DNA from 3 places in the Cobetia sp. 5-11-6-3 genome. Region 2 is predicted to be linked to each of the others. Evidence: predicted binding sites of a transcription regulator. Region 2 holds the regulator's gene; each other region holds the start of a gene.
The links. The regulator FNR, encoded in region 2, switches genes on or off when oxygen is low (the NO sensors DNR and NnrR bind a similar motif). The targets are predictions, from matches to a motif close to TTGATNTANATCAA.
Positions count from the first base shown of each region.

Region 1: clpB (ATP-dependent chaperone ClpB) is a predicted target of FNR. The motif match lies at 7,899-7,912, and genes of this name have one in related genera.
Region 3: HXS66_RS01305 (OmpW family protein) is a predicted target of FNR. The motif match lies at 6,106-6,119, and genes of this name have one in related genera.

Region 1 is NZ_BLWJ01000010.1:94,585-104,777, forward strand. It holds gene HXS66_RS15385 (pilus assembly protein) at 1-869, shown strand, start outside; gene HXS66_RS17555 (type IV pilin protein) at 981-1,511, shown strand; gene thiO (glycine oxidase ThiO) at 1,626-2,771, shown strand; gene HXS66_RS15400 (PP0621 family protein) at 2,828-3,091, opposite strand; gene HXS66_RS15405 (NAD+ synthase) at 3,272-4,906, shown strand; gene HXS66_RS15410 (outer membrane protein assembly factor BamD) at 5,059-5,850, opposite strand; gene rluD (23S rRNA pseudouridine(1911/1915/1917) synthase RluD) at 5,957-6,910, shown strand; gene pgeF (peptidoglycan editing factor PgeF) at 6,950-7,729, shown strand; gene clpB (ATP-dependent chaperone ClpB) at 8,057-10,193, shown strand, end outside.
Region 2 is NZ_BLWJ01000002.1:113,756-123,948, reverse strand. It holds gene HXS66_RS04490 (NADPH-dependent 2,4-dienoyl-CoA reductase) at 1-288, opposite strand, end outside; gene HXS66_RS04485 (AraC family transcriptional regulator) at 607-1,722, shown strand; tRNA gene HXS66_RS04480 (tRNA-Asp) at 1,874-1,950, opposite strand; tRNA gene HXS66_RS04475 (tRNA-Val) at 1,955-2,031, opposite strand; tRNA gene HXS66_RS04470 (tRNA-Asp) at 2,082-2,158, opposite strand; tRNA gene HXS66_RS04465 (tRNA-Asp) at 2,199-2,275, opposite strand; tRNA gene HXS66_RS04460 (tRNA-Val) at 2,353-2,428, opposite strand; gene HXS66_RS04455 (alpha/beta family hydrolase) at 2,643-3,473, opposite strand; gene HXS66_RS04450 (cbb3-type cytochrome c oxidase subunit I) at 3,624-5,063, shown strand; gene HXS66_RS04445 (cbb3-type cytochrome c oxidase subunit II) at 5,060-5,719, shown strand; gene HXS66_RS04440 (hypothetical protein) at 5,716-5,994, shown strand; gene fnr (fumarate/nitrate reduction transcriptional regulator Fnr) at 6,351-7,100, shown strand; gene HXS66_RS04430 (fatty acid cis/trans isomerase) at 7,198-9,696, opposite strand; gene HXS66_RS04425 (hypothetical protein) at 10,004-10,193, shown strand, end outside.
Region 3 is NZ_BLWJ01000001.1:326,809-337,001, forward strand. It holds gene HXS66_RS01275 (cyd operon YbgE family protein) at 288-590, opposite strand; gene cydX (cytochrome bd-I oxidase subunit CydX) at 649-750, opposite strand; gene cydB (cytochrome d ubiquinol oxidase subunit II) at 841-1,974, opposite strand; gene HXS66_RS01290 (cytochrome ubiquinol oxidase subunit I) at 1,981-3,582, opposite strand; gene HXS66_RS01295 (lipopolysaccharide kinase InaA family protein) at 4,137-5,000, shown strand; gene HXS66_RS01300 (OmpW family protein) at 5,365-5,958, shown strand; gene HXS66_RS01305 (OmpW family protein) at 6,237-6,941, shown strand; gene HXS66_RS01310 (DMT family transporter) at 7,023-7,985, opposite strand; gene HXS66_RS01315 (PLP-dependent aminotransferase family protein) at 8,146-9,789, shown strand; gene HXS66_RS01320 (carboxylate/amino acid/amine transporter) at 9,786-10,193, opposite strand, start outside.

The DNA of each region.
Region 1 (10,193 bases), on a different contig from region 2:
ATGACGACAGCAGCAAGTGGAGTGTCACGCGGCTGTTCACGGCCTGTGCTACCAGCCTGACTGCCGGGGAGTGCCAGACGGATGCGCTGCAACCGATCACGGTCAAACCGACGCTGAGTCGCTACTCCGGAGGCACGCAGACCATGTCTTCGCCCAACCTGCTGGTGTCCTTCGGAACAGGACAGGACATGTACGCTGATGCCGAGGACGAGGCCTGGGTCACCCAGAGCCTCTACACCGTGCTGGATGCCGGTGGCAGTCACACCAGCTTGATGCGCAGCAACCTCGAGGAGCGGACTTTCGTCAGTGGCAGCTACACCAACGGGGAGCTGACTGGACGGACTCTCGGTGGCGACAGCTTCAGCTATTACCCCAGCCAGCTGGAAGATCAGGACAGCGATCGCTTCGGCTGGTATCTGGATCTGGATGCCTCCGAGCAGGAAGAGCTGGTCGAGCCGGCCAACCTGCTCTCGAACCTGGTGGTCTTCTCTACCAGCACCTCCAGCACGGGGACCAACTTCTGTGAAAGCACCGGGGGCGGCTGGCTGGTCGCGCTGGATACCGAGACAGGGTTGCCGACCTACGACGACAGCGAAGGCAGTTATGTGACCATCTTCGATTTCAATCAGGATGAAGCCTTCAGCGCCGATGATCTGGTCGGCACCATCATCGACAACACCGTCGCCGTCGGCAATGTGGTCGTCAGCGTGAAACTGAGCGGTACGCCGACGTCCAGCGTCAGTGTCGGCAATACGGTCTATGTGGGTAGCAGCTCATTGGGAACGGTAGAAGGCACCGTCTCATCCTACGACCTGAACGTGTCCAGCTCGACGGATACCGGTCGTGTTTCCTGGTATCAACTGCGCTGATCGCATTGCATCTGTGATGCATGCCCCTGACGCCGTCACGCTCTCTCAGAGTGTGGCGGCGCCTTCACTTCTCAGCAGTACCTTCAAGTCCGCCTTTCAAGGAAGATCTCCATGGCCAGCTTTCTCTCTCTAGGCGCTAGCCTGTCCTGCAGCGCCCTGTCTCGCAGTGCTCTGACTCGCAGTGCTCTGTCTCGCAGTGCTCTGTCTCGCAATGCGCTGTCTCACCGCAGGTACGCCCGCGGTTTCACGTTGACGGAAATCATGATCGTGGTCGTCATCGTCGGCATCCTCGCGGCGATCGCCTACCCGAGCTATCAGGATCAGGTAATCCGCTCACGTCGTGCCGATGGGCAGGCGGCACTGATGTCATTGGCCCAGGCTCAGGAGCGCTACATGGCGCGTTGCGGTGGCTACGCGACCAGCATCGCCGGTGACAGCGATTGTGACGAGGAGGGGCTGGGGCGCGCCACCGAGTCGCCGGAAGGCTATTACGCCCTGAGCTTGGAGGATGGCGCCACGACGACCCGCTTCACGCTGATCGCGACTGCGGTGGCGCCTCAGAGCGCCGATAGCGATTGCCCTGCGCTGACCCTCACCAATACCGGCATCCGCGACACGACCGGCGATGGCGATTGCTGGTAGCAGTGGCGAGAGCGGCCTCGGCGCGATGCTGGATTGCGCGCGGCTCGCTTGCACCGCCTTGCGGGCGGCGTATTCTGGAAGCCTTTCCCGGTCTTGAGGCAGGAGCGAACAGGCGTGAATGACTTTGTGGTGGTAGGCGGTGGCGTGATCGGCATGCTGACTGCGCTGGAACTGGCGGATGGCGGTGCCGAGGTCACGCTGGTCGAGCGGGGCCAGTGTGGGCGCGAGGCATCCTGGGCGGGCGGCGGTATCGTCTCGCCGTTGTATCCGTGGCGTTATAGTGCGCCGATCTCACGCCTGTCTGCCTGGTCGGAAGGTTTCTACCCCACGCTGGCCGAGCGCCTGATCGAGACCACCGGCATCGACCCCGAATATCGCCAGCAGGGACTGCTGTACCTGAATGTCGAGGATGCCGAGCAGGCACTGGCCTGGTCCGAGGAATACGCCAAGCCGCTGACGCGCGTGGAGGCTGACTTTCTTTACGACAAGGCACCGGCCGTCGCGCCCGGTTGTGAATCGGCGCTGTGGATGCCGACGTTGGGCAGCATCCGCAATCCGCGCCTGGGCAAGTCACTGCGCGCCGCTCTCGATGCCCACCCGCGCGTACGTCTGCTCGAGAATGTCGCGGTGCAGGGCATTCTGCTGCAGGACGACACCGCCATCGGCGTGCAGACCGCCAATTCAGTGCTGTCCGCCGGACAGGTCGTGGTCTGTGGGGGCGCCTGGAGTCGCGAGATATTGAGTGAGGCGGGGCTGGCGCTGCCGGTGCGGCCGGTACGCGGCCAGATGGTGCTGTTCAAGGCACCCAAGGGGCTGGTGGAGCGCGTGGTACTCAAGAATGGACGCTACGTGATTCCACGTGCCGATGGGCGCATCGTGGCGGGTTCCACGCTGGAGGAGGTCGGCTTCGACAAGGCGACCACCCTTGAGGCGCGTGAGTCGCTGATCAAGAGCGCCTGCGAGATCATCCCGGCGCTGGCCGAGTGTGAGGTCGAGCATCACTGGGCGGGGCTGCGTCCCGGTTCGCCGACCGGCACGCCGTTCATCGGTGCCGTGCCCGAACGCCGCCACTTGCACGTCAATGCCGGTCACTATCGCAATGGCCTGGTACTGGCGCCGGCCTCGACCCGCCTGCTGGCGGACCAGTTGCTGGGGCGTACGCCGATCATCGACCCCACCCCCTACCAGCCCGAGACCTTGCTGGGCGAGATCGCCACGCTGGAAGCCTCGTCCCAGTCAGACGCGACGCGCTGGGCCTGAGCATCGTCATGGCGTCTTCCCCCTCGAGCCTTCGTCTCGAGGGGGAAGACAGTGCGTTACTTGCGTGGGCCCTCGTCGAGGAAATGCTGCTGGTGCTCCTGACAGCAGAAGTGCAGCGCTTCATGGCGGATGGCGTCATTTTCCGGCAGATGCAGATCGCAGTAGGCGCAGCGCACCATGTTCTGGGCCTCGCGCTCGGCATGCTGGCCGTCATCGTGGTTGTCCTGGCTCAGCTTCCATTGGCGATACATGCGATAGAGGCGCAGGCCTGCCCAGAACAGGACGACGAATACCAGCAGACGGATGATCAACAGGCTCATTCCTATATGACTCCCAGATGAGGCGGCGTGCGTGGCTTTTTGCCAGCGGCGCGACCTTGCGGGACAATGGCGGCCATCATGAGACTGATGAGCCGGTGCACGGCTCAGCAGTCTGAGCCAGATGTCTGGCCACAGTGTACTGGCCCCTTATCGAACCGCCAATCGAGAGATCCTTACCGCATGCAAGATCTGACTCTGGTGATGGCCCAGCTCGACCCGCTGGTCGGTGATATCCCCGGCAATACCGAGCGTGCCATCGAAGCCGTCCGTGAAGCGAGTCTCGAGCACAAGGCCGACGTCGTCGTGCTGCCCGAGCTGTGTCTGACCGGCTACCCGCCGGAAGACCTGTTGCTGCGCGAATCCATGGAGGCACGACTCGACGAGGCGCGCGCGCGGATGGCCAGCAAGGTCGCGCGCGGCGTGATGGTCATCGTCGGGTACCCCGGCATGCGTGACGGCAAGCGCTACAACCTGGCCGGCGTGCTCAAGGATGGCGAGTGGATCGCCGAGTATGCCAAGCAGGCCTTGCCCAATTATCAGGTCTTCGATGAGCAGCGTTACTTCACGCCGGGCTCCGAGGCCTGCGTGGTGGAATGCCGCGGCGCCCGTCTGGGTATCGTCATCTGTGAAGACCTGTGGGATGGCGCGCCCGTTCGTCAGGCGCGGGATGCCGGCGCGGACATTCTCGTCAGCCTCAATGCCTCGCCCTATCATCTGGAGAAGCCGGCCGAGCGCAATCATCTGTTCGCTCAGCGGGCGGCCGAAGTGAAGTGTCCGCTGGTCTACGTCAATCAGATCGGTGGCCAGGACGAGCTGGTCTTCGATGGTGGCTCCGCCGCCATCGATGCCGAGGGCAATACCTGCGTGCAGGCACCCTGGTGGGATGTCGGCCTGATGCCGGTGCAGTTCCTCAAGGAGGAAGGCGGTAGCTGGGCGCCGCAGAGCGGCGAGATCGCCGAGCTGCTGTCACCGGAAGAGTCGCTCTACTGTGCACTGGTCACCGGCCTGCGTGACTACGTCAACAAGAGCGGCTTCAAGGGCGTGGTGCTGGGTCTCTCTGGTGGCATCGACTCCGGCCTGTCGCTGGCGATTGCCGTCGATGCGCTGGGCGCGGACCGCGTGCATGCGGTGATGATGCCGTACCACTACACCGCGGACATCTCCAGGGAAGACGCTGCCGAGCAGGCGACACTGCTGGGCGTGAATTACGAGGTGATGCCCATCGCCCCGATGGTCGAGGCGTTCACCGAGACACTGGCGGAGAGCTTTGCCGGCAGTGAGCGCGACACCACCGAGGAGAACCTGCAGTCACGCTGTCGTGGCGTGCTGCTGATGGCCATCTCCAACAAGAAGGGCCTGATGGTGCTGACCACTGGCAACAAGAGCGAGATGGCGGTGGGTTACGCCACGCTCTATGGCGACATGGTCGGTGGCTACAATGCGCTCAAGGACGTCTACAAGACCTGGGTATTCCGTCTCGCCAACTGGCGCAACACCATGGGCCCGGCGATTCCGGAGCGTGTCATCACGCGTCCGCCGTCCGCGGAGCTCGCCGAAGACCAGCTCGATAGCGACTCGCTGCCGGACTACGACACCCTGGATGCGATTCTCACCCATTACATCGAGGGTGACATGAGTGCCGAGGCGATCATCCGTGCCGGTTTCGAGGAGGAGGATGTCTATCGTGTGGTGCGTCTCGTCGACCGCTGTGAGTACAAGCGCCGTCAGGCGCCGGTTGGCGTGCGTGTCACGCCGCGTGGCTTCGGGCGTGACCGTCGCTACCCGATCGTCAATGGCTGGGTGGCCGGCGACTGAGGCAACTCATGTCCGGTGTCAGGGATTGCGGATTCTTTGCGCAAGCCGCTGAAAGCGCCTGAGTCCGACGATTCTGGCCATGCTGACAGCACGAAAAAAGCCCGTGATCGGTGATCACGGGCTTTTCGATGGTGAGGCGGGAAGCCTGATCGTCAGACGGTCAGGTCATCCGCCTTCACGTAGCGCGGCTCGAAGGTACGGCCATCCAGACGCTTGTTGTCCGGATCATTCTGGATCAGCACCTTGAGCGTCTCGCTGGCGCGGTCGCGCAGACCGAGGCCCAGATAGCCTTCGACCATCACGGCCAGCGCATCGCGAGTGGCAGGAGTGTTAGGGTAGTGCTCGATCACCCACTCGCCACGCTTCACGGCGGCCAGATAGGCCTGCTTGCGCAGATAGAAATCCGCTGTCTGCAGCTCGCCACGCGCGAGTACGTTGCGCAGATAGATGATGCGCTGACGCGAATCTGCCGCGTAGGTGCTGTTGGGGAAGCGGCGCACCAGTTCGCCGAAGTCGACGTAGGCGTCCCGCGTCGCACCGAGATCCCGCTTGGAGATGTCGATCAGGTCCAGCGATTCCAGGCTGAAGCGCCCTGCACTATAGGCTGCCAGTCCACGCATGTAGTAGGCATAATCGACCTGCGGGTGGTCCGGGTGCAGCCGAATGAAGCGGCTGGCCGCCGCGCGTGCGGCTTCCCAGTTGTCCACCTGGTAGTAGGCGTAGATCAGCTCCAGCTGCGACTGTTCGGCATAGCTGCCGAACGGGAAGCGAGTATCCAGTGCTTCAAGTTGTTGCACGGCGGAGTTGAAGCGGCTGGTATCCAGGGAAACCTGAGCCTGACGGTACAGCTCCTGCTCCTGAAGATCCGGTGCCGGCTCGTTGGACGCACAGCCGACCAGCAAGGTGCTGGCCAGGGCGAAGGCAGTCAAGGGAAGGGCGCGCATCGGTTTCCTCATCTCGGGCAATCCATGGCGGGCATGCTAGAATCCGCCGATCCGCACTCACTATAAAGCAAAGGCCCTTTCCTGCGAAACGGCCTCAGAGAGCAATATGGCAGACACCATCAACCGCGAAGAGCGGATCCCGGAGGCGATGATTGGCATGCGCCTTGATCAGGCCTGCGCCGAGATCTTCTCCGACTATTCCCGCGAGCGCCTCAAGCACTGGATCAAGACCGGTGCCCTGACCCTCGACGGTGCCGCCGTCAAACCCCGCGAGAAGGTCTATGGCGGTGAACGTCTGGCCCTGACCGCCGAGCTTGAAGAAGAAGTCAGTCATGGCCCCGAGGACATCGAGCTCGAGATCGTCTTCGAGGATGACGACGTGCTGGTCATCAACAAGGAGCACGGCATGGTCGTGCACCCGGGGGCCGGCAATCCGGATGGCACGCTGCTCAATGCCATCCTGCACCATTGTCCGGGCAATGCCATGCTGCCGCGTGCCGGGATCGTGCATCGTCTCGACAAGGACACCAGTGGCCTGATGGTGGTCGCCAAGTCGCTGACCGCCCAGGCGGACCTGGTCGAGCAGCTGCAGGCGCGTACCGTGTCTCGCGAGTACGATGCCGTCGTGACCGGTGTGCTGACGGCGGGCGGTACCGTGGATGCGCCCATCGGGCGTCACCCCAAGGATCGCAAGCGTCAGGCCGTGACCCATAGCGGCAAGATGGCGATCACGCATTTTCGCGTGGTGGAGCGCTTCCGGGGGCATACCCATATCCGCTGCAAGCTGGAAACCGGGCGTACCCACCAGATCCGTGTGCACATGGCGCACCAGCGCTATCCGCTGATCGGGGACCCGGTCTACGGAGGCCGTCTGAAGCTTCCGCCGGGGGCCAGTGACCCGCTCAAGGAGTTGCTGCGTCAGTTCCCGCGTCAGGCGCTGCATGCCCGTCGCCTCGCCTTCATCCACCCGATCACGGGCAAGGAAGTCGAATTCCGCGCCGAGATGCCGGGTGACATGCTGGTCTTGATCGACTATCTCAAGGAAGACATCGCCCGCTGAGGGGCTCGGTTCGCGTATCCCATCGCGCCAGGAGAGGTTATGCACGACGACAGTCTACGCCCGACCCTGATTCTGCCGGACTGGCCAGCACCCAGTCCGGTGCAGGCCTTCGTGACCACGCGTGAGAGTGGCCCGAGTCAGGGGCCATACGCTGGCTTCAATCCGGCGCGGCATGTCGGGGATGATCCGGCGATGGTCGCGCGGGTGCGTGATCTGCTCGCGGCGGAGGTCGATGATGGTCGTCCACTGGCGTGGCTGGATCAGGTGCATGGGACTCAGGTGGTGGATGCCTTTGACGTCTGTCACGCCGATGAGCGCCATGAGGCGGTGCCACCACGTGCTGACGCCTGCATCAGTACCGGTACGGGGCAGGCCTGCGTGGTGATGACGGCGGACTGCCTGCCGGTGCTGTTCTGTGATCGTCAGGGGACGCGGGTCGGGGTGGCGCATGCGGGCTGGCGTGGCCTGGTGGAAGGTGTGCTGGAAGCCACTGTCGCTCGTCTTGGAGATGACCCGGGCGAGCTGATGGCCTGGCTGGGCCCGGCGATCTCCAATGCCCAGTTCGAGGTCGGCCCCGAGGTGCGTGACGCCTTCATCGCGGATCTCCCCGAGGCCGACGACGCCTTCGAATCCAGCCCCTATCGGCTGGGCCACTACATGGGCGACCTCTACAAGCTGGCTCGCCTGCGGCTGGAGCGTGCCGGTGTCGGCCATGTCAGTGGCGGTCACTTCTGTACCGCCTCGGAATCGCGCTTCTACTCCCATCGCCGTGATGATGGCGTGACGGGGCGAATGGCCACGGTGATCTGGTTACGCTGATAGAATGAAGTGGAGACCTGGCCGCCGCGATGCACCGACGCTCGGCAAGCCGAAAGACGAAAGCGCCCCGTTGACCTGATCACTCAGGTTGGCGGGGCGCTTTTCCGTGTCGAGCGGAAGCCCCTGGCGACATCTTCAGGCGCTGAGGGCCAACCTGCTGCAGGGGAACCTGATCTGGATCATGCTTCGCGGACAACATGCTGCGTTGCCGCAAATCACGCCTTGAAAGCGACCCCCCAGCCCCCCATCTCTAGGGTTAGATACGAAATGTTACAGGCGAAGCTCCTGAGAAGAGGAGTACCGCCATGACTCTCAGGAGAAGGCACCATGCGCATCGACAAACTCACCAGCAAGCTGCAGAACGCGCTTGCGGATGCCCAGTCGCTCGCCGTCGGGCGAGGCCACAATGAAATCCATCCCCAGCACCTGCTGCTGGCCCTGCTGGAGGACCGCGATGGCGGTCTCAAGGCGTTGGTCAACAAGGCGGGCGGTGATGCCACCAGCTTGATGAGCGGGCTCAAGCGTCAACTGGATGACCTGCCCACCGTGTCCCAGTTCGACGGCAATGTCGCGCCTTCCCAGGCGCTCGGCAAGCTTCTGAATCTGGCCGACCGCGAAGCCCAGAAACGCGGTGATCAATACATCGCTTCCGAGCTCGCGCTGCTGGCCGCGCTGGAGCTGGGCGGTGATCTCGGCAAGTTGTTCACCTCCTCGGGCATCAAGAAGCCCGCCCTGACCTCCGCCATCGATGCACTGCGCGGTGGCGAGGCGGTGGGAGATGCCGACGCCGAGAACAATCGCGAGGCACTCAACAAGTACACGATGGACCTCACCCAGCGTGCGCGCGACGGCAAGCTCGATCCGGTGATCGGGCGTGACGAGGAGATTCGTCGCACGATTCAGGTCCTTCAGCGTCGCACCAAGAACAACCCGGTGTTGATCGGTGAGCCCGGTGTCGGCAAGACCGCCATCGTCGAGGGGCTGGCCAGCCGTATCGTCAATGGCGAGGTGCCGGAAGGCCTCAAGAACAAGCGTGTGCTGTCTCTCGACATGGGCTCGCTGCTGGCGGGGGCCAAGTTCCGCGGTGAGTTCGAGGAGCGCCTCAAGTCCGTCCTCAAGGAGCTGTCGCAGGAAGAAGGCCAGGTCATCCTGTTCATCGATGAGCTGCACACCATGGTCGGCGCGGGCAAGGCCGAGGGCGCGATGGATGCCGGCAACATGCTCAAGCCGGCGCTGGCGCGTGGCGAGCTGCACTGTGTCGGTGCCACCACGCTTGACGAGTATCGTCAGTACATCGAGAAGGATGCCGCGCTGGAGCGTCGTTTCCAGAAGGTGCAGGTGGATCAGCCCAGCGAGGAGGACACCATCGCCATCCTGCGTGGCTTGAAGGAACGCTACGAGGTGCACCATGGGGTGGATATCACTGACAGTGCGATCATTGCGGCCGCGCGCCTCTCATCGCGCTACATCACGGACCGTCAGCTGCCGGACAAGGCGATCGACCTGATCGATGAAGCCGCGTCACGCATCCGCATGGAGCTGGACTCCAAGCCGGAGGAGATGGACCGTCTCGACCGCCGTCTGATCCAGCTCAAGATGGAGCGTGAAGCCCTCAAGAAGGAGACCGACGAAGCGGCACTCAAGCGTCTCGGCGCGCTTGAGGACCAGATCGCGGAGCTGGAACGCGAATATGCCGATCTCGATGAGGTCTGGAAGGCCGAGAAGGCCAGTATCCAGGGGGCAGCGCAGTTCAAGGCCGAACTGGAACAGGCGCGCATCGATCTGGAACAGGCGCGGCGTGCCGGCGACCTCAGCCGCATGTCGGAACTGCAGTACGGCGTGATTCCGGGGCTCGAGAAGCAGATCAGCGAAGCCGGCGAAGGCGAGGCGGATACCTCCGCCCACGTGCTGCTGCGCTCCAATGTCACCGAGGAGGAGATTGCCGAGGTCGTCTCGCGCTGGACCGGCATTCCGGTCTCCAAGATGCTCGAAGGCGAGCGCGACAAGCTGCTGCGCATGGAAGAGGCGCTGCACGAGAAGGTGATCGGTCAGGACGAGGCGGTGATCGCGGTGGCCAATGCGGTGCGTCGCTCACGCGCCGGGCTATCGGACCCGAATCGCCCCAACGGCTCCTTCCTGTTCCTCGGCCCGACCGGGGTCGGCAAGACGGAGCTCTGCAAGTCGCTGGCCAGCTTCCTGTTCGATACCGAAGAGGCAATGGTGCGCATCGACATGTCCGAGTTCATGGAGAAGCATTCCGTGGCCCGTCTGATCGGCGCGCCTCCCGGCTATGTCGGCTATGAAGAGGGTGGCTATCTGACCGAGGCCGTGCGTCGCAAGCCGTACTCCGTGCTGCTGCTCGACGAGGTCGAGAAGGCGCATCCGGATGTCTTCAATATCCTGCTGCAGGTATTGGAAGATGGCCGCCTGACCGATGGGCAGGGGCGTACCGTCGACTTCCGCA
Region 2 (10,193 bases):
GTCCTCGGCATGCACGGCATCGGTCACTTCACGATGACGCTGCGCCTCCTGCGAGGTGGTCAGCTTGGCCGCCCCCTGCATGACCGCGCCCTCCGGGTTCGGGGCGATCCCTCCCGTGACGATCAGGGCGACACCATGACGGGCACGCTCGCGATAGAAGGCCGCCAGGCGCGTGAAGCCATTGGGAGCTTCCTCGAGCCCGGTATGCATCGACCCCATCAGCACGCGATTCTTCAGCGTGATGTGTCCCAGCTTCAGCGGACGGAAGATATTCGGATAGGCAGTCATGGCACTTGCTCCTTGCCGTCGCACTGGCGTGGCCGTCAACCGGACCCCGGGACACCAGCACGCGGAACTCATCAGGTCGTCATTGTCATCTTGTTGCCTTGCGCTACTCGTGCACGTTGGCGGTAGACACGTCAGGGCGACGCACACCCAAGGCAAACAGTCGTATGAATCTCGATACGCTCAGTGTAGTGCATCACCGCTTGCACTCAATGCGCCTGGAGGACACATTGATATCCTTGCAGGACATGCCCTGCGCAATATCCGGCCGACGGCAAGCCTCGCGCTTATCTCCCCGACCTCTCGACACGAGCCAGCCCCATGCAATTAGGAGAAGTCTCGGTCAGCCTGGCGCACCTCGTTGCACGTGCCCTGCACGCGCGCGACGTGCACGCCGAGCCCATCATGCAGCCCTACACGGGCTGGCCGCTGCCGGACGACGGAGATGCCCGGATCGGCATCGCTCGCTACATGCGTCTGGGCCACGCCGCCATCACTGCCAGCGGTGATGAACTGTTCGGCCTGGAGATGGCCGCTCAGATTCGCCCGGGAGACTTTCTGCTCCCCGGACTTGCGTGTGCCTGCGCCCCCACTCTGGCGGCAGGGCTGACGCTGCTGTGCGAGGCTGAGGCACTTTACAGCGACAACAGTCGTGGGCATGGCCATTTCGAGCGCCAGGCCACCGGCGGCTGGCTGAACTTCTACTCCCTCGCTCCCTACAATGCCTACAACCGCTTCGTGGTCGACAGCGTACTGGGAGGCTGGTGGCATCTGGCTCGCCAGCTGAGTGGCGATGCCTTGAGCGATGCATCGCTCGAGATCGATTACATAATCCCCCGCTCGCCGGAGGACAGCTCTCCGCTCACCCCCTCACCAGACGATATGCATGAGCAGACGGAGAAGCGCTGGCGCTGGCGATATGCCCGACGCCTGGGCCTGCCTGCGAGCCAGTTGCACTTCGCGACAGGGCGCAATCGGCTGTGGCTGCCAGACAGAGTATTGAACGCCCCTACCCTGCAGGCAGCACCGGTCGCCTTTGCCCAGCTTCGTCAACAGATCACGGAGCGACTGGAGAGCCGTCAGGGCCCTCATGACACGCTGTCACGCACACGACGTGCCATTGCCATGCGGCTTTCGGGGCGCGCACCCGGACGCGACGAGATCGCAGCGGCCCTCAATCTGCACCCGCGTACCCTGGCCAGACGACTCGCCGCCGAAGGCTGGCACTATGAGGGGCTGCTGGATGACACGCGCCGCGCACTGGCCGAGCGTTATCTGCGTGACACCCATCTGAGCCTGAAGGAAATCAGCTGGGTACTGGGATTTGCCGGTCCGGAAAGCTTCCAGCACGCCTGCAAGCGTTGGCACGCCAAACCACCGGGCGCATGGCGCAGACAGCACCGCGCCTCCAGCCGAACGGGTAGCTCACGGACCTGAAACACGAAGAAACGTCGAACGGGGGATGATGGGACGATGGGACGTCCAGAAGGAAGGCAACAACGAGGAAGGCAACAACGAGCATCTTGCTGGCCAGAAACGCGAAAACCCGAGCACGAGGGCTCGGGTTTCACGAATTCTGTAGATCGAGTGGCGGACTGGACGGGACTCGAACCCGCGACCTCCGGCGTGACAGGCCGGCATTCTAACCAACTGAACTACCAGTCCACATTGGTGGGTGATACTGGATTCGAACCAGTGACCCCAAGCATGTGAAGCTTGTGCTCTAACCAACTGAGCTAATCACCCAACACAGACGATCCTTGCTGCAAGCAGCGGTGACATCGCGTCATTCTGAATGGCGGACTGGACGGGACTCGAACCCGCGACCTCCGGCGTGACAGGCCGGCATTCTAACCAACTGAACTACCAGTCCATTCAGAACAACTCAACATCGGGCGCATGACAAACGGTAGTGGCGGACTGGACGGGACTCGAACCCGCGACCTCCGGCGTGACAGGCCGGCATTCTAACCAACTGAACTACCAGTCCACTGCAACGTTTGCTTCTGCTGACGAACCAGGCCATTTAATCAAGTAACGCTTTGATAAGCAATAACTTTTTTCAAATGGTGGGTGGTACTGGGTTCGAACCAGTGACCCCCAGCTTGTAAGGCTGGTGCTCTACCAACTGAGCTAACCACCCCTGTCTCGTTGGCGCTGCATTCTACGGAATCCGCCCCATGAGTCAATACTTTTTTTACAGGAAGTTTCAGAATACTCCTCGACAGGGTCTTGATAAGACTGGATTTTCCCAGCACCACTCACCTGTAGCCCAGCAACCATCAGCATTGTGTCAACATTCTGACATCAGGATGCCACGAGGGAGAAAATTCGTGTCGCTCATGGATTGACACCCATCAGCGCAACGCAGGGTGTGCAAGGATCGCTGCCACCGCTGAGCGAATCAGTCCCTCACGCGTCTTGCCGCTCGCCTTGCGAGGCTTGAAATCATGCTCGCCATCCTCCAGCCAATGCAGGCTGATGGTGCATGGCAATCCGTAACCTTCGACTTCCTCGCAATGACCAAAGGGATCTCGCGTGCCCTGGCAGATCAGGCCCGGCGCATCAATTGCCGCCAGATGCTCGGTTCGCAGCGTGTCCGGCTTGCCGGTCGGGTGAAAGGGATAGCCCAGCGCATACCAGCCCAGGGGCGATATTCGACGTGGGCCTGATGAGGGGGCTGGCATGCCTCGCCCCTCCAGCTCCTGCATCACATGCGAGGCCACGCGACTCCCCATGGACTTGCCACCAAGCAATACCGGGCATGTCGCCAGAGACGCCCTGGCGGCAAGACTGGCGGCCAGCGCCTCATGCCAGCGCGTCATCTCCTCGATCAGCCCGGGCAGCCGCGGCGGCGGACGACGGCGTGCCTCGCAGCGCATCTTGACGAGGTAGGCGAAGTCGAATCCCAGCCATGCCGCCCCCTGGTGTGCACAGGCCTTGCCGAACTGCTGATGGAAATCGGTCTCGCGTCCGGCGCCCGCCCCATGGGCATGCAGCAGAATCACCTGCCGAGGGCTGCCATGAATCTCCAGCGGACCGAACGAGGCCACCCAGCCTCGCCAGGGACCGCGCGCCGCCAACGCCTCCTCTGACAGCTCCAGACGCTTTTCCAGCTCATCGGCGATGGCGTCAAAGGAAGCGACCTTGAAACCTTCCTCGGCGTAGGGGGTGGGAACGGCCGCCACATTGGACGCATCCCGATCTTCGTCCGATGATGAAGTGACAAGAGACACTCAGTGTCCTCCCTGGTAGCTGAAATGAATGCTGAATCGTCTCGTGAGTCGTGCTCTCTTCAGGAGAGCACATCGCTGTTCACTGCATGATGAGGTCATGACATGGGCACAGCACCTGATGGAGCAGGCGCCTCTCACGAGGTGATTCGCCAATTTGGCACGACGGCCATTCTTTCAGGCGCCGTCAGTCTATTGCTGGCGGCATGGCTGACCGCCGTGCAGTTGTGGCCATCCCTGGCCCCGCCCATCGCCTGGCTGAGCCATGGCCGTCTCGCCATTGTGCAACAGCATCTGCTGCTCTTCGGCCTGGGCGGCTCGGCATTGATTGCCAGCCTGTATTCACTGGCCAATCATGACACGCAAGCCCGGCCGGGCCAGCGGCGTCTCCAGCGGTTCACGCTGCGGGCCTGGCAGACGATTCTCGTGCTTGGCAGCATATCGATTGCCGCGGGCTTCGCGTCGGGGCATGGCCAATCCGAATATCCCTGGCCACTCAACCTGTTGATGCTGGCAGTGTGGATCGCGGTCGCGTGGCTCTTCCATGTCAACTGGAAGGCAGGACCGACAGCGCGCCTGCCCGTGGCTGGCTGGTGCTTCATTGGCTGTCTGGTGATGATACTGATGCAGCATACCCTGCTGTCACTGGCGGTGCCCCTGGGCCCGCTGACATCGTTGCCCATGTTCTCAGGCAGTCTGGACGCGCTGCTGCAGAGCTGGCAGAAGGGAATGCTGCCCGGCGGCATGCTGGCACTGGGCTTCATTGCCATGGCGTATCAGGCACTCTCGGGACTGACCCGCCAGCCCCTTCACTCTCACCGTCTGGCCATCATCAGCTTCTGGCTGCTGGTATTGCTGCTGCCCTGGAGCGGTGCGGTGCTGCTGCACGCCAGTGCCCTGCCCCAGTGGAGCCAGGCGCTGGGAATGGCGATGGGGCTCCTGCTGCTGGCGCCGGGACTGGCCATTCCTCTCAACGGCCTGCTGACCCTCAAGGCGGACTGGCCCTCCCTGCGCCATCATCCTCAGACCTGCCTGCTCGGCGCGGCCCTGCTCTTTCTGGCCATCAGCGTGATGGAGCATGTGGCACTGTCCATCGCCCCGCTCAACGACATGACCTTCAGCGCCGCCGGCAGCCTCTCGCCGGCCGGCACACTGGGCGTCATCGGTCTGGTCAGCGTGCTCATGCTCTACCGTCTGCGGCTGCCTGAAGCACCCTCGGCGCTGATCATGACCCACGCCTGGCTGGCCATCGCCGGCATGTTGCTCTGCATCGCTGCCAGCTGGACCACCACCCTGCTGCAGGGCAGCCTGTGGCATGCCGTAGACGCAGAGGGACAACCGCTGCACTCCCTCGCCGACGTCCTGGCGGTGGCTCGCCCGCCGATGCTGATGACGCTGGTGGGGCTGAGTTGCTGGGCACTCGGCCTGCTGCTGATGGCAGCGTATCTCCTGCGCGCCTCCCGCCGTCCCATCACGCGCTCCTCTACCCAGCGCGCTCATCACCACATCGGGGATTCACACGCTCGGGGGAGGACACCGGCATGAGACACGTACTGCTCGAACGGCATCCGGGCCTGATGGCCGCGCTCTGCGTGATGGCGGCAAGTGTCGGCGCGCTGGCCCAGTTGCTGCCTCTGGGGTTTCAGGAGGCAGGGCAAGAAGTGACACCGCTGGATACGCTGGCGCTGGAGGGACAGCGCCTTTACCTGCGGGAAGGCTGCCAACAATGCCATACCCGAATGGTGCGGGATCTGCCGGGAGACCAGGCACGCCATGCAAGCCGGGACGCCGCCTCCCGCCACCTCATGGAGCGACCGGCCCTGTGGGGCAACGCTCGTCAAGGCCCTGACCTGAGCCGCCTCCCGGCGGAACATGATGAGGCCTGGCAACGCCTGCACCTGTACTCGCCGCGCCACAAGGTGGCGGATTCCAGCATGCCGGCCTACCCCTGGCTGTTCGAGCACGCCCTGAGCGGCGAGGGTGTCGCCGAGCGAATGCGGGCCCTGCAGGCGCTTGGCGTGCCCTACCGAGACGACGAGATCCTCGCGGCGCCCGCCCGGGTACGCGGCAAGGCCGAGGCGACCGCTCTGCTGGCCTATCTTCAACAGACGGATCCCCTTCGGCACTCATCCGCGACAGCACCCGACCCGACAGGGGAGACACTCGCCACACTGACACTGACGACAGGAGCTGCACCATGAACCTGCTGGCAAACGTCGATCTGCCACTGTTCTGGCAGGCATGGATCAGCATGCTCACGCTGGGCAGCCTGGCCTTCTGCACGCTGTTGCTTGTCGGGCTTCGCTCGCGCAGCACCTCACCCGATGATGACCTGCAGGGAGATGGGCCAGGCGACGAACACCGCATTGACGGCACCCCTCAGCCGGACAGGCCGCTGCCGCTGGTCTGGAGTCTGCTGTTTCTGCTCACGCTGCTGGTCAGCATGGGGCAGATCGTCATGTCCTTGAGTGGATGATGTCACCTGGCTCTCCCGAGTCGGATGAGGCAGGGCGTCGCAACCTGCCCCTTCGGGAGGTTCTGCGTCTAGAGTCATGCAGGACATCACGACACAATCAGAATTATCTAATATAATGCGCGCGATTCACGGAGCACTTCACATCCCGCCCCACAGGACGGGAACCCGTTCTGGGAAGTGCGCCTGACAGGTATCATTGACGGACAGCACCGACAGGCAGCAGCGACTCAGTCCATGAGGATGCTGCCTCTCCGTACAGGACCATGGAATCGCCCTGTACCAGGTGTCGCACCCGGACACCCCCACCCGAAACCCGCCCCCCACGAGTTTCGGCGTAATGCCCCAGGAGAGTCACCATGACGGCCCAGACAACGGCATCCCATCGATTGCGTGCGCATGAAGCACGCTGTCAGACCTGCTCGCTCAGCTCACTGTGTCTGCCGCTGGCACTGAACATGGAAGCCATCGACCAGTTCGACTCCATCATTCGGCGCCGCGCGCCGCTCAGAAAGGGCGAGGTTCTCTTCACCCAGGGCGAGCCCTTCGACTGCGTCTTCACGGTGCGCTCGGGCAGCCTGAAACAGATCAACACCGAGAACAGTGGCACGGAGCAGCTCACCGGTTTCTTCCTGCCCAGCGAGCTGGCTGGACTGGATGCCATCGACAGCAATGCCTACCCCGGCAGCGCCGTGGCACTCGAGACCACGACCGTGTGCGAGATTCCCTTCGATCGCCTCGATGCGCTTTCCGCCCAACTGCCGGAACTGCGCACCCAGCTGTTCAAGAGCCTGAGCAAGGAGCTGCATGAGGATCGTCGGATGATGATGCTGCTGTCGCGCAAGACGGCAGATGAGCGCCTGGCCAGCTTCCTGGTCAACCTCTCTCAGCGCTTCCGTCGCCGCGGCTATTCGCCATACAGTTTCCGTCTTTCCATGTCCCGCGCCGACATCGGCAATTACCTGGGACTGGCCGTGGAAACCATCAGCCGTATCCTGACGCGTTTCCAGGCTCAGGGGCTGGTGGATATCCAGGCGCGCGAGGTCCATATCCTGCACCTGGATGGCCTGATAGAGCTGGCAGAAGGAGAGTGTCAGGGCGGTCGCTGACCCCCGTGATGCCATCTCTCTCACCACGAAGGCCCGCCACATCCTCATGTGGCGGGCCTTCGTGTGTTCCAGACAGTGCCAGGCGGCTCGGAGACGCTCAGCGATTCTGCAGACGGTTGTAATCTAGCAACCCGGCCTCGACGGGACGATCCGCATAATTGGCACGCAGCACGCTGTCCGAGAACTGCCAGAAGCGTGGGTCGGTGCGCCGCACTCCGATATCGGCCATCAGCTGTCGATAGTCCGCCTCATCCTTGAGCACGGCGACCCGCCGTGCCAATCCCTGCAGCGACTCGGGTGTCAGATGCCAGAAGGCATTCGGATAATCCCCGGCCACGCCGCGCAGCACATCCAGCGTATCGCGCTCAGGACGCCGATTGGCTTCCTCGTCGAACAGGCTGGTGATGTTGGCATGAGCCGAGTTGCGCAGCACGCTGAACAACTGTGGGTGCTCGCTTCCCTCCCGTTCCAGCGCAATGATGGTGACTTCCGGCAGCAGGCTGGCCGCCAGACCACTCACCTCGCTCAAGGCCTTCAATTCGCGGCGCACGGCATCATCCTCCAGCGTCTCCAGGCTACGCTCGTGGACAAGTTCCGGCGCCAGGCGCTCGCGCAGGCGACGCATCAACCCAATGCGCGCCTTATCCGGTGAGGAAAGCTCTCCCGGTGTCCAGACGATATCGCTCGGGGCATCAAACTGGGGCGGCTTCTTGAACAGCAGCTTTTCCAGCCCAGAATCCACATCCTGATACCAGCTGTCATGCACTGCCTGACGCTCGCCGGCAGGCAGAAGCGCCAGCAGGTTGTTCTCGCCTTCCATGCGCAGGAAGTCCATGTACAGGCGCGTGGTCAGCTGGTGGCCGAGGTTGCCATAGACATCGAAGCCGGCCACCAGCAGGTAATGGATGCGCTCAAGCATCGGGTAATCGATCACCCAGGCCGTCTTGGGCACATTGCCGACCAGCCCTTTCATCACGGCGGCATTGTCGAAGTGACGATAGACCGTCAGGGCGGCATTGGGGTTGTGATCGCCACCCTCGCCACCTTGCCAGCCGCTGCCGTCCCACAACAGCTGCATGTCCAGACGCAGATTGCCGTCCTCGTAGGCCTGCATCATCAGCTTTTGCTTGGCCTGCAGATAGGCCTGCTGCTTGCGCTCGAACTTGATCCACGAGGAGATGGGCAATGCATTGCTGCTCTGCTCGGCAGGCAGGCTGAGATTCTCGCCCTCCCGTGCCAGGGTGCGCTCGACCTGCGGCAGGCTGAACAGTGATGGATCGGTGAAACTGACCCAGAAGTGGTCATTGATGACGTCCACGGCCACCTGGCCACGACAGACCGGCCCCTTGATGAAGCCCATGATGGTGTTCTGCGATTCATCCAGCATGAAGCGGTAACGTGACTCGGCAGGGATCGCCTCGAACGTCAGGAAGGGATTGGACGCCGTCTTGAGGTCATAGCCAGGCAGGTCATCCACCGTATAGTCCGGCGCGAGGAACAGCGACTGCCAGCGTTCCAGGCGCGCGTCACTCAGCGAATAGGGCAGATGATTCTTGGCCAGGATCGTCGAGCGCTCCTGCCATAGACGGTAATAGACGCGAGGACGCCCGGCCTCGTCATGCGGCATGACGTCACGACCATCTCCGGGATAGGCCGCGTAGGGAGCGTCATAGGGGCGGCGCGAGGAGATGCGCTGGATGGGCTCGCCGGGCGGCGTACTGGAGCGCACCAGCGAGAAGAAGATCGGCCGGCCATTGGCCCCCTTCGCTTCCGGGAAATACAGGTGGGTCAGGAAGAGGTGCTCGTAGATGTAGCGACTCATCAGACGCTGCTTGAGGCTGTCACCATTGAGGAAGGCTTCCACCTGCTGAATCCGTGGCACCAGGGCCTCAGACACCGGGCGCACCTTGGTCATCGGGGAGCCCTGCGCCAACCAGTTGACCAGCGTACGGTGCTCCTCATCACTGATCTGCGGCAGCGCATACGGCATGCCCCAGTCCGGGTGATCTTCCGCGAAGGCATCATAGCGCTCGATGGGCGCGCACACCTGACTGCGATTGAGCGACAGATCGAAGCGGTCTTCCGGCAGCAGGCCTTCCTCCGTCACCGGCAGGGGTTGCTTGCGCTTCTGGCTCAGCGAGCGGAACAGCACACTGCCTTCCAGATTGGCGAGCGCCGAGTCGTTGCGCTCGTTGAGCACCGGCGAGAAGTTCATGTCACGCCATTCAGCGGTGCTGTCGGCATCCTCGAACAGTCGCGTCAGATTGGCCGCCAGCAAGCGGGTGCCGTCATAGACAGGGGCGGGATTGATACCGCGGTCGATCCCGGCCGCCGAGGACATCTTGAGCTGGCACGGGGCGTCATAGCAGCCATGGCAGACCACGCAACGCGTCTCGAGGATCGGCTTGACCTCATCTTCCCAATGCCTCCCCGCCAGACTATCGCCGGACACGACGCGATCGCGTGGCTCGGGCGTCCCGAAACGCGCATCCAGCTGATGCACGGTGACGGCGCTACATCCTCCCAGCAACAGGATGACGAGGATGCTCCAGCGCCAGCGCGGGGTATGCCACAGGCGTCGAAGGGAGTTCAGCATGCAAGGCTCCATAAGCAGAATACGAGACCGATGGACGGATCGGCCATGAGGCAGGCAGGGCCCGCTGCACACTGCTTCGACAGAGCACAGAAGACATGACAGGCACACAGTATGCCACGAGCAGAATAGCGTCTTTCAGAGGGTTTTCGCGCTCCCGGTCAAATTCTCGAGCCGCGGTGCATCCACCTTCACGCCGGCGACGTAAGACTCAATGACCCGGCAACGAGACCTGACTGGCCGGGTGGATATCTGCATCGAACCTTGCTCAACAACCAGAAAAAACGGGCTCGCCCGAAAGGAAACCATCATGACCATGAAGAAGACCGTGACTGCCGCCACCTTTGCCGCTGCTGCCGCTGCACTGTTCTCCACCGCCGCCCTGACCTCCATGTCCGTGCAGGCGGCTGACAACGCCGTGAAGTGCTCCGGGATCAACTCCTGCAAGGGCACCTCCGAGTGCGCCACCGCCACCAGCGCCTGCAAGGGCCACAATGCCT
Region 3 (10,193 bases), on a different contig from region 2:
GGAGGGATTGCAATGACGCCTGGCCCACCACGCCCGGATGCACAAGCCCAGGGCATGGGCCAAGGGCATGAGCGAATCGCGGTGACCTCCAGGCCCCCTCTCACGCGGTTGCACTGGCGTTATAGGGCGCGGACTGGCGGGATGTAAAGCGATATCGCATGTCGCTGCCGCTCAAGAAGGGCTCGCTTGCCTCCCCGGTGACACTTCTCGCGCCGGCCCCCCCCCCCAACGCAAGAGGGGCCACTCATGGAGTGACCCCTCTCGGGACTTTCAAGGCATCGCGGTGGCTAGCTCATGCTCAGGGCGATCAGGGTGATCAGCAGCAGACACCAGCTCAGCGGTGCGCCCAGCAGCCAGGCGCGCGTGGCATGACGCGGCACCAGACCGACCCCATGCGTGAAGCCGGCCCCCAGCCCCCACAGCGCGATCAGCAGCATCAGATAGCGCGGCCCGGTGGCCATCGAGGCGATGGCATCCGGCCCCAGCAGCATCCAGATGGCCACCATGGCAGACAGCAGCAGCGAGGCCAGATGGGCAGGGCGAGTTCGGCACCAAGCCGGTGGTCGTGAGGCGTACCAGGGTCGTGACATCGAGCTCTCCTTGATCAGAACGGTCGGCGGCGCAGAAGCATCGTTGAGGCCGCCTGCCTCAATCATCGTCAAAGGTGTGAGTCTGCTCAAGCCACAATGCATTGATGATGCCCGCGAAGCAGGCCAGCAGTACACCGAGAATCCAGGCGAAATACCACATGAAGTCGTCTCCCGGCGAGGGCGGCGCCCTCGCCCAATGATGCAGTTATGAAGCGTACGGGAAAAGCGGTTGCAGTGTCGGCTGCCTGCCTCAGTACAGACTGTGTCCGTCCTGCTCGACGTGACTCACCGTGACGCGCCGCCACATCTTCACGTAGCACCAGGTGGTGTAGAGGATGATGGTCGGCACCATCACCAACCCCGCCACGGTGACGATGGACAGTGTCAGCTCGCTGGAAACCGAATCCCACAGCGTCAGGCTGGCCTCGCCCATGCGCGAGGACGGCACGATGAACGGGAACATGCTGATGCCTGCGGTGGCGACCACACCGCCGACCCCGACGGAACTGGCCGTGAAGGCTGCCCCGCCCTGACGTCTGGCCGAGAGCCACATCGCGGTGACGATACCCGCCACGGCGCCCAAGGGCGCGAGCAACGTCAGCGGCTCACGCGCGTAGACATCCATCCAGCTGCCGGGGCCGACCTGCTTGTCCAGCAGCTTTAGCGCCGTGCCGGTATCGCCCATCTGGTCGATGCTGTAGCCCATGCCGGACAACCACACCCACAGTCCGCCCAGGCCAAACAGCCCGAGCGAAAGCAGTCCCAGCGGCTGCACCAGACGCGCACTGCGCGCCGCCACGGCGTCATCGGCACGCGCCACCAGCCAGGTACCGCCATGCAGCATCACCATCACGACGGACAGCGCCGCACACAGCAACGCGAAGGGATTGAACAGCCCGAGATAGCTGCCGTCGTAGCTGGCACGCATGTACTGATCGACTTCCAGTGGCACGCCCTGCAGCAGATTGCCGAAGATGAGGCCGAAGAAGGCAGTGGGAATCAGGCTGCCGGCGACGATGCCGCGGTCCCACCAGCCCCGCCATTGGGGGCTCTCGAGCTTGGAGCGATAGTCAAAGCCCAGCGGACGGAAGAACAGCGAGAACAGGATGGTCAGCATCGCGAAATAGAAGCTGGAGAACGCCGCGCCATAGACCACCGGCCACACCGCGAAGACGGCACCGATGGCGGTGACCAGCCATACCTGATTGCCATCCCAGTGCGGCGCCAGCGTGTTGATCACCACGCGCCGTTCGCTGTCACTGCGACTGACCAGCGGCATCAGCATCGCCGCGCCCATGTCCATGCCATCGGTGATGACGAAGCCGATCAGCAGCAGACCCACCGCCACCCACCAGAACAGCTTGAGGATCTCGTAATCCCACATGATCCATTACTCCTTGAATGACAGCGAAGGATTGAGCGACATGCCCTCGTCGTCTCGCAGGGCGCCGCGCTCGAAGTGATAGCGGCCGGTATGCAGGGAAGAGGGTCCCTTGCGCGCGAAGTGGAACATCAGCCACATCTCGATCACGAAGAACAGGCTGTAGAAGGCCAGGAAACCGCCGATGGACCACCACAGATCCGACTCATCCAGGCTCGAGGCCGCCATGAAGGTCGGCAGGATCTCTCCGACCGCCCAGGGCTGACGCCCGAATTCGGCCACGAACCAGCCGGTCTCCACCGCGATGAACGGCAGCGGGATCGACAGCAGGCAGATCCACAGGAAGGGGCGCACATCGAAGCGATGCTTGGCACTCATCCATACCGCGACGATGAAGATCGCGAGCATCGCCATGCCACAGGCGACCATGATGCGGAACGAGAAGAACATCGGCGCCACCGGGGGGATCGAGTCGGCCGCGGCCTTGTCGATCATCTCCGGCGTGGCATCGGAGGGCGTCTCGACATAGCGCTTGAGCAGCATGCCGTAACCGAGATCTTGCTTGACGGCATCGAAGGCCTTACGGGTCGCGATATCGTCCTGACCCTCACGCAGCTGCTGGAGCAGATCATAGGCCTGCATGCCATTGACGATGCGTCCGCGGTGCTCCTCGGTCAGCTCCTTGATGCCCGGAATCTCGGTATCCAGCGAGCGCGTACCGATCAGCCCCATCACATAGGGAATGTGGATGCCGTAATCGGTGTGCTGGGTCTCCTCGTTGGGCAGACCGATCAGCGTGAAGGACGCCGGCGCCGGCTCGGTCTCCCACATCGCCTCGATGGCGGCCATCTTGGCCTTCTGCACGTCGCCCACCTCATAACCGGACTCATCGCCCAGCACGATGACCGAGGCCACCGAGAACAGTCCGAAGGCCGCGGCGATGGCGAAGCTGCGCTTGGCAAAGCCCAGATCCCGCCCCTTGAGAAGATAGAAGGCACTGATGCCGAGCACGAACATGGCGCCGGTCACGTAACCTGCCGACACGGTATGCACGAACTTGGCCTGGGCGACCGGATTGAAGATGACATCCGCGAAGCTGGTCAGCTCCATGCGCATGGTCTCGAAATTGAAGGCCGCCCCGACCGGATTCTGCATCCAGCCATTGGCGATCAGGATCCACAGCGCAGAGAAGTTGGAGCCGAAGGCGACAAGCCAGGTCACCATCAGGTGCTGACGCTTGCTCAGGCGGTCCCAGCCGAAGAAGAACAGCCCGACGAAGGTGGATTCGAGGAAGAAGGCCACCAGGCCCTCGATGGCCAGCGGCGCACCGAAGATGTCGCCGACGTAATGCGAGTAATAGGCCCAGTTGGTGCCGAACTGGAACTCCATCGTCAGGCCGGTGGCGACACCGAGCGCGAAGTTGATGCCGAACAGCTTGCCCCAGAACTTGGTCATGTCCTGGTAGACCTGCTTGCCGGTCATCACATACAGGGATTCCATGATGGCCAGCAGGAAGGCCATGCCGATGGTCAACGGGACGAACAGGAAGTGATAGAGCGCGGTCATGCCAAACTGGAACCGCGACAGCTCCACTACGGTATCGGAGATCATGTCTAACCCCTTTGCGATAAGACGAACGGCCAGACTGCCGTCTCTGCATGCGCTTGCCACCGACGTCGGGGGCAGTCTCCCCCCGACTCCCGCCGGCAAGCGCACAGGCAATGGCACCGTGGTACCAAGACCTTGGTCGGACATTCTCTGCCCTCTCGCGACAGGCTCCAGATGACAGGTTGTCGCAGCCGCACTCCGGCAAGCGCCGCCTGCGGGGATCGCAAGCCCATGAGCTGACAGCGGAAACGTCCATGGCCCGCATCATTGCTGGGCTGGCGCGCAGTGGACCGCCAGCGGCCTCTCAACGCTCTCCTCGCGCACCTGCACGACACCTGCGACCTTCCACCACACGCCACAGAGCACGGGCCTGCACGACAGCAGCCATGCACGGCTCGGACAATCCTGCGACGCGTGTTGAATGCGCAGACACAGGAGTTGCCGATCAGCGACTATCACTTCACCAGCAGGCTAACTATCATAGGGCGATCCATCGCTGGGTCCTGCGGCAGGGATTGCCCGTGACCCACCTCCCCTCTTTCGCTCGTGAACTTGCCATGACCTCCTTTTCCCGCCACTCCCTGTCCAGCGCCTCTCGGGGCCCACGTGCCACGGCGCCCCGTGGCCATGCCGACTACTGTGACCCCGCCCTGGGGAATCTGCTGGATTACCACGGCCTGAACCGATTCGAGGCCCTGTGGCACGTGGCCGCCCAGGACGTCGATGCCCCTAACCGTGAGCGCGGAGGCATATCGACGGTCTCGCTGCTCACTCTCGAGGACGAGCAGGGCCAGACACATCGCCTCTACCTCAAGCGCCAGACCAACCATCTGGGCCGCAGCCTGTCACGCCCACTGGGCGAGCCGACCTTCTCGCGCGAGTGGCGTGCCATCCGCCACTATCACGCGCTGGGCATTCCTTCGGTGGATGCCGGCTGGTATGGCGAGCGCCGCACCGGCAAGGAGTGGCGCGCCATCCTGATCACCTTCGATCTCGACGGCCGCGATGATCTGGACCACTGGCATGCACGCTGGACGGCGCTGGACGATACCCGACGCACGCAAGTCATCACTGCCAGCGCGCGTCTCGTGCGACAGATTCATCAAGCCGGCATGATGCACGGCTGCCTGTTCCCCAAGCATCTGTTCCTCAGCCGCCCACAGCCCGCCGCCGACGGTGCCAGCGCCATGCAGGAACAGATGGATGCCGTCATCATCGACCTGGAGAAGACCCGACGCTTCGTGCTGCGCCGTCACGAGTGCCAGCGCGACCTCTACGTGTTGTGGCGCCGCCTCAAGGCCTGGCAGGCAGCGGAGTGGCGAGAGTTTCTGGCCGTCTACCTCGACTGTCCCGCGCAGAGTGACGAGGTCAGTCGATGGCTCAACGAGCTTGAAGCACGTGCCCAGCGCAAGCGTCGCTGAAATCCCACACTGGTGGGCGCATCACGCATTGCGTAGCATGCGCTCACCTCACGAGCCGCCTACGACCAACGTCTCATGAATCTGTCGTGAAAATGAACGGCCCTGTCGCTGTCCTGCGCCACCTCCAGTCTCATCCTCGAGACATGCACCTTTTCTGAAATAATCGGTAACATCCGCTAACAAGACGTCAAATATGTTTTCAAACATTGTTCTAAAAAAATGCTTGCCAAAAAGAACAGTGTTTTTTATAGTTCATCTCGTCCCCTGAACAAGGCAGCCTTGCCACACTCGGTACATTCCCCGAGTTCGCCAGGCACCGCCGACAGGAAGCCCCCGAGGCCACAAGCTTCAAGGAGAACATCACATGAAAACCATCAAGATCCTGACTGCTACCGTCATCGCCGGCACCATGGCAATGGGTGCACAATCTGCACTGGCCTACGGCAAGGGCGACATCTTCCTGCGCGGCGGCGTTGCCAAGGTCGACGGCAAGAGCAACAACGGCAATGGCCTGATCGCCAAGGATGAATCCGGTTTCGCCGGCTCCGTGGGCTACATGTTCCACGACAACCTGGCAGTTGCCCTGCAGTCCACTGAAGCATTCAGCACCGACTGGAAAAACAGCGACGGTGGCTTCGATCAGATGCCGATCAACCTGATGCTGCAGTACTACCCGCTGGGCGGTACCGAAGCTCGCGTTCAGCCTTACGCTGGCGTCGGCCTGAACTACACCCACTTCTCCGGTGAGTCTGCCGGTGGCCAGAGCATGGACATCGACGACAGCTACGGCGCTGCTGCCGAGCTGGGTGTTGACCTCAACATCAACGAATCCTGGGCCGTCAATGGCTTCGCTCGTTACGCTGACGTCAAGGCCGACACCAAGATCAACGGCCAGGACGTGAACGACACCGAGCTGGACCCGGTCACCGTCGGTGCCGGTGTCACCTACCGCTTCTAAGTGCTGAAACACGCACTGACGAGCCGCGCCGAGCCATGACGCATCAGGGGTGATCCCCTTGCCTCATTGACGACGCACAAGAACGCCGCAGGCCTCAGGGCCTGCGGCGTTCTTGCATGCGCGGACAGTCGGCGAGACAGACGGAACTTGATTTGAATCAAGTGTGACGGACCCTTGTCGTACATGACGGCAAACCCTTGTCATGGATCAATTTTTCGTCGACATGAGCTCCTAGACTGACATCTCCTTTCTCACCCCCTGTCACTTCGGGAGCGAACATGTCAGCCGCACAGTCCTTCTTGCCCTTCTCCTTCTGCCGGTCCTCTTCGCGCCCGCTGCGCATGGCGGCGATCACGGCCGCACTCACGCTGACTGCCACGTCGGCTGTCGCTGCGCCGTTCTCGTCGACTGACTCAGGCCTCGAGAACCTCGATTATGGTGCCGGCCAGTTCTGGACGCGTGCGGGTGTCGCCAAGGTCTCGCCTAAGAGCGACAACGGTCGCATCGATGCCATCGGTGCCGACGTGGACGTCGATGATGACAGCGCCTTCGCCTTCACTCTGGGGTATCGCTTCACCGATACCCTGGGGATCGAGCTGCTGGCCGCGCAGAATTTCGAGCATGACATCTCGCTGAATGGCCAGAAGGCCGGCTCCGTCGATCATCTGCCACCGACCCTGACACTGCAGTACTACCCCCTCGGTGGACGCGACTCCCGCATCCAGCCGTACATCGGTGCAGGCGTCAATTACACCCACTTCTCCGATGAAACCCTCGATGACGGCACCAAGCTCGAGATGGATGACAGCTGGGGCGCGGCCGCACAGATCGGTGTCGACCTGGTCATCAATGAGCATTGGGCGGCCAACGTCGCTGCCTGGTATCTGGATATCGATTCCGATGTCACCGTGGCGGGCAGCGTCAACGACAAGGTCGAGATCGACCCGATCGTGACCATGGCCGGTATCAGCTATCGCTTCTGAGTCGCGCATCTGACTGGCCACAGACGACAACGCCCCGCCAGCCCATCACGGGCCGGCGGGGCGTTGTGCTTTCAGGGCGAATCAGCGCGAGGCGGCCTGCCCGCTGCTCGGTGCCGACGTCTCGGGCGCTGACGGCGACGTGTCGTCAGCCGGCGCCCTGGCTACCTTGCCCGGACGGGGGCGATCCAGCACCAGTCCCAGCACGACCAGCGCCGCTCCCACCACCATCAAGGCGGTCCACTGCTCATCGAACAGCCACCAGGCCATCAGCGCGGCACACGGTGGCACCAGGAAGAAGGTACGTGCGACCTGGTGGGCCTCGCCACGTTCGAGCATCAGCATCAGCAACCAGATGGCACCCACCGAGATGGCGATCACCAGCCAGGCGAGGGTCAGCAGCAGACGAGGCGTCGGGTCGAAGGCGAAGCTACCTACGCTGCTGGCTGCGATGAGGAAGACACAGCCCGCTCCCAGATACTGGAATACCAGCCCCTCCACCAGCCCCATCCGACCACCGACACGCTTCTGCCACAGCGTCGAGCTGGACACGCCGATGAGCGCCACCAGACACCACAGCAGGCCGATCATCGGCCACTCGAGCGTGGCGCTTGCGGCGCCTGCCCCATGAAGCACGCCCGCCCCCAGCACCAGACTGACGCCAATCGCGCCACACCCCAGTCCCAGCCACTGCCTGGCACCCAGACGGATACCGAACAGCGGCAGTGACAGCGCCGCCGTCACCAGAGGGTGCAGGCTGACCAGCAAGGCCGTCAGCCCCGCAGGCAGCCCGGCCTTGACCGCCGCGAACACGCCACCCAGATAGGCGCCGTGCAACAGCATGCCGATGCCCATCTGAGCCAGCTTGTCATGGCGCTGCCCCCATTGGCGCGGCTTGCGGCGTATCCACAGGATCAGCCCCAGCACCGGCAGTACCAGCAGGCTACGCACCAGCAGCAGCGTGAAAGGCTCAGCATCCAGGGTTCCGAAACGTGCGGCGATGAACCCGGTGGCGAACAGGAAGACGAAGGTCAGCGGCATCCACATCAGATTGACTCCAGAGCACGAGAGACGGGACCTCACTGTCCCGAGGAGCGCTCACACCGAGCGCGTCAGGCATCGCCGGCGTGATGTGACATGAGCTTGCCGCGAAGGTACCAGGGGATACAAGATACAGAGAATGGCTTTTTCAGGGGATACAGTCCGCATGAGTGGCACTCAAGACCTCCCATCAGCGCCGCGCTACCAACAACTGGCGACGCGCTTGAAAGCCGAGATGGCGACGGGGCAACTCGTCCCCGGACAACGGCTGCCCTCATTGCGCCGCCAGGCGGCCCTGTCAGGGCTGGGACTCAACAGCGTGATCCGCGCCTATGGCGAGCTGGAATCCGCCGGCTTCCTCGTGGCTGTCCCGCGCCGGGGATTTCAGGTCGCGGCCGCAGCGGCGCCTCCCTCTTCTGCCAGCCGCGATCACGACGCCGCCCCGTCACGCTGCACCCCTCTTGCCACTCCGTCACTGGCCATCGATGACCCGGCCTGGCAGGCCATGGCTCATGCCAGCGACCCGGCGCTGGCCCCGCTGGGCGCGGCGCATCCCGAGCTGGATGCGCCCGCCGTGCGGCGCCTCTATCGGCTGGTGCGCCAGAAGCTCAAGCATCACGCCGAATCCCCCAGCGCCTACGCGCTGCCCCCGGGCTCCCCCGCCCTGCGCGAGGCCATTGCCTCTCACCTCAGCCACCATGGCCATCACTGTCACGGTGACACCCTGTTGCTGTGTCAGGGGGCTCAGCAAGGCATGTCGCTGATTCTCCGACAATGGCGCGCAAGCCGGGGACGCTGTCGCATCGGCATCGAGGCCCCCGGCTATTTCGGTGTGCTTGCGGCGGTGGAAGCCACTGGTCACGAAGCCATTGCCCTGCCGACACATGCTGGAAGCGGACTGGATATCGAGGCATTGGCCAGACTGCTGGAGGAAGGAGAGGCAAGGCAGATGGACAGGCGGCAGACGTGTGCAGGCAAGACGCGGCCAGAGATGCCGCCCACGGCCGGGCACCGACACGGCAAGGCCGCCCTCGACGCGCTGATCGTCTCACCGGATTGCCACAACCCGCTGGGTGGCCAGCTGAGCCTGACGGATCGAGATCGCCTGCTCAAGCTGGCCCAACGCCACGGGGTACAGATCATCGAGAATGCCACCTTCGCGGAACTGAGCTTCGACACCCGTCTGCCCTGGCTGATGGACCTCCATCAGCGCCAGGCACCGTCACCGGCGCAGACAACGCTACTGGGACAGACAATATCACCGGAACAGGCACCCGGCGTGATCACGGTGGGCTCGCTGTCCAAGACGCTCGACCCGCGAGCACGCTGTGGCTGGGTGTGGCTCCCACGGCCCGAAAGCGTGACGCCTGACGCCGAGCTGGGCATGCAGGGGCTGATTCGCGCACGCTGGGCCGATGGCATGGGCGACATGCCATGGATGCACGCCGCCCTCGCGGAACTGATCGCCAGCGGCGATTACGGGCGCCATGTCCACCGCATGCGCCGCTGCTACGCGAAGCGCCTGCAACTGCTGCGCGAGACGCTTGCCTCTGCTCTCGGCGATGGCGTCTGGCTGCCCGGTGTCAATGGTGGCTATCTGCAGTGGTGCGGCCTGCCGGGACTGGATGGCGCGGCCCTTTCCCGCCTGCACCGCGAGCTGCTCGAGGCTGGCATCGCCACTCTGCCCGGCTACCTGTTCAAGGCGGTCAGTCCCGGCCTGCGCCTCAATGCGGCCCAACTGCAGAACGATGAGACCCTCGCACGATTGACCACGACCCTGCGCAACGCGCTGCACGGAGCCGATGCCTAGCGAACGCTCTGCGCCTCACGCGCGCGCTGCTCACGCTGGCGCGCCCAGAACTGATTGATCAACAGCGCCAGCACGATGACCGCCCCGCCCAGCGCGAGACGCGGCAGGTCCGCGTCGCGATTCCAGATCAGCAGATTGACCAGCAGTCCCGCCGGTACCAGCGCATTGTTCATGATCGCCAGGGTACCGGCATCGACGCGCGTCGCTCCCTTGTTCCACAGGAAGTAGCCCATCCCGGACGCCACGATGCCCAACCAGCCCAGCACCACGAAGTGCACCGGCTGCGAGGGCAGCTTGTCGGTATTGCCGAACAGCAGGAACATCACGACCACCAGCGCCAGGGCGCCAAGATAGAACCAGCCGAACACATGACGGTGCGCGACACCTTCAGGCAGCTGGGGCGA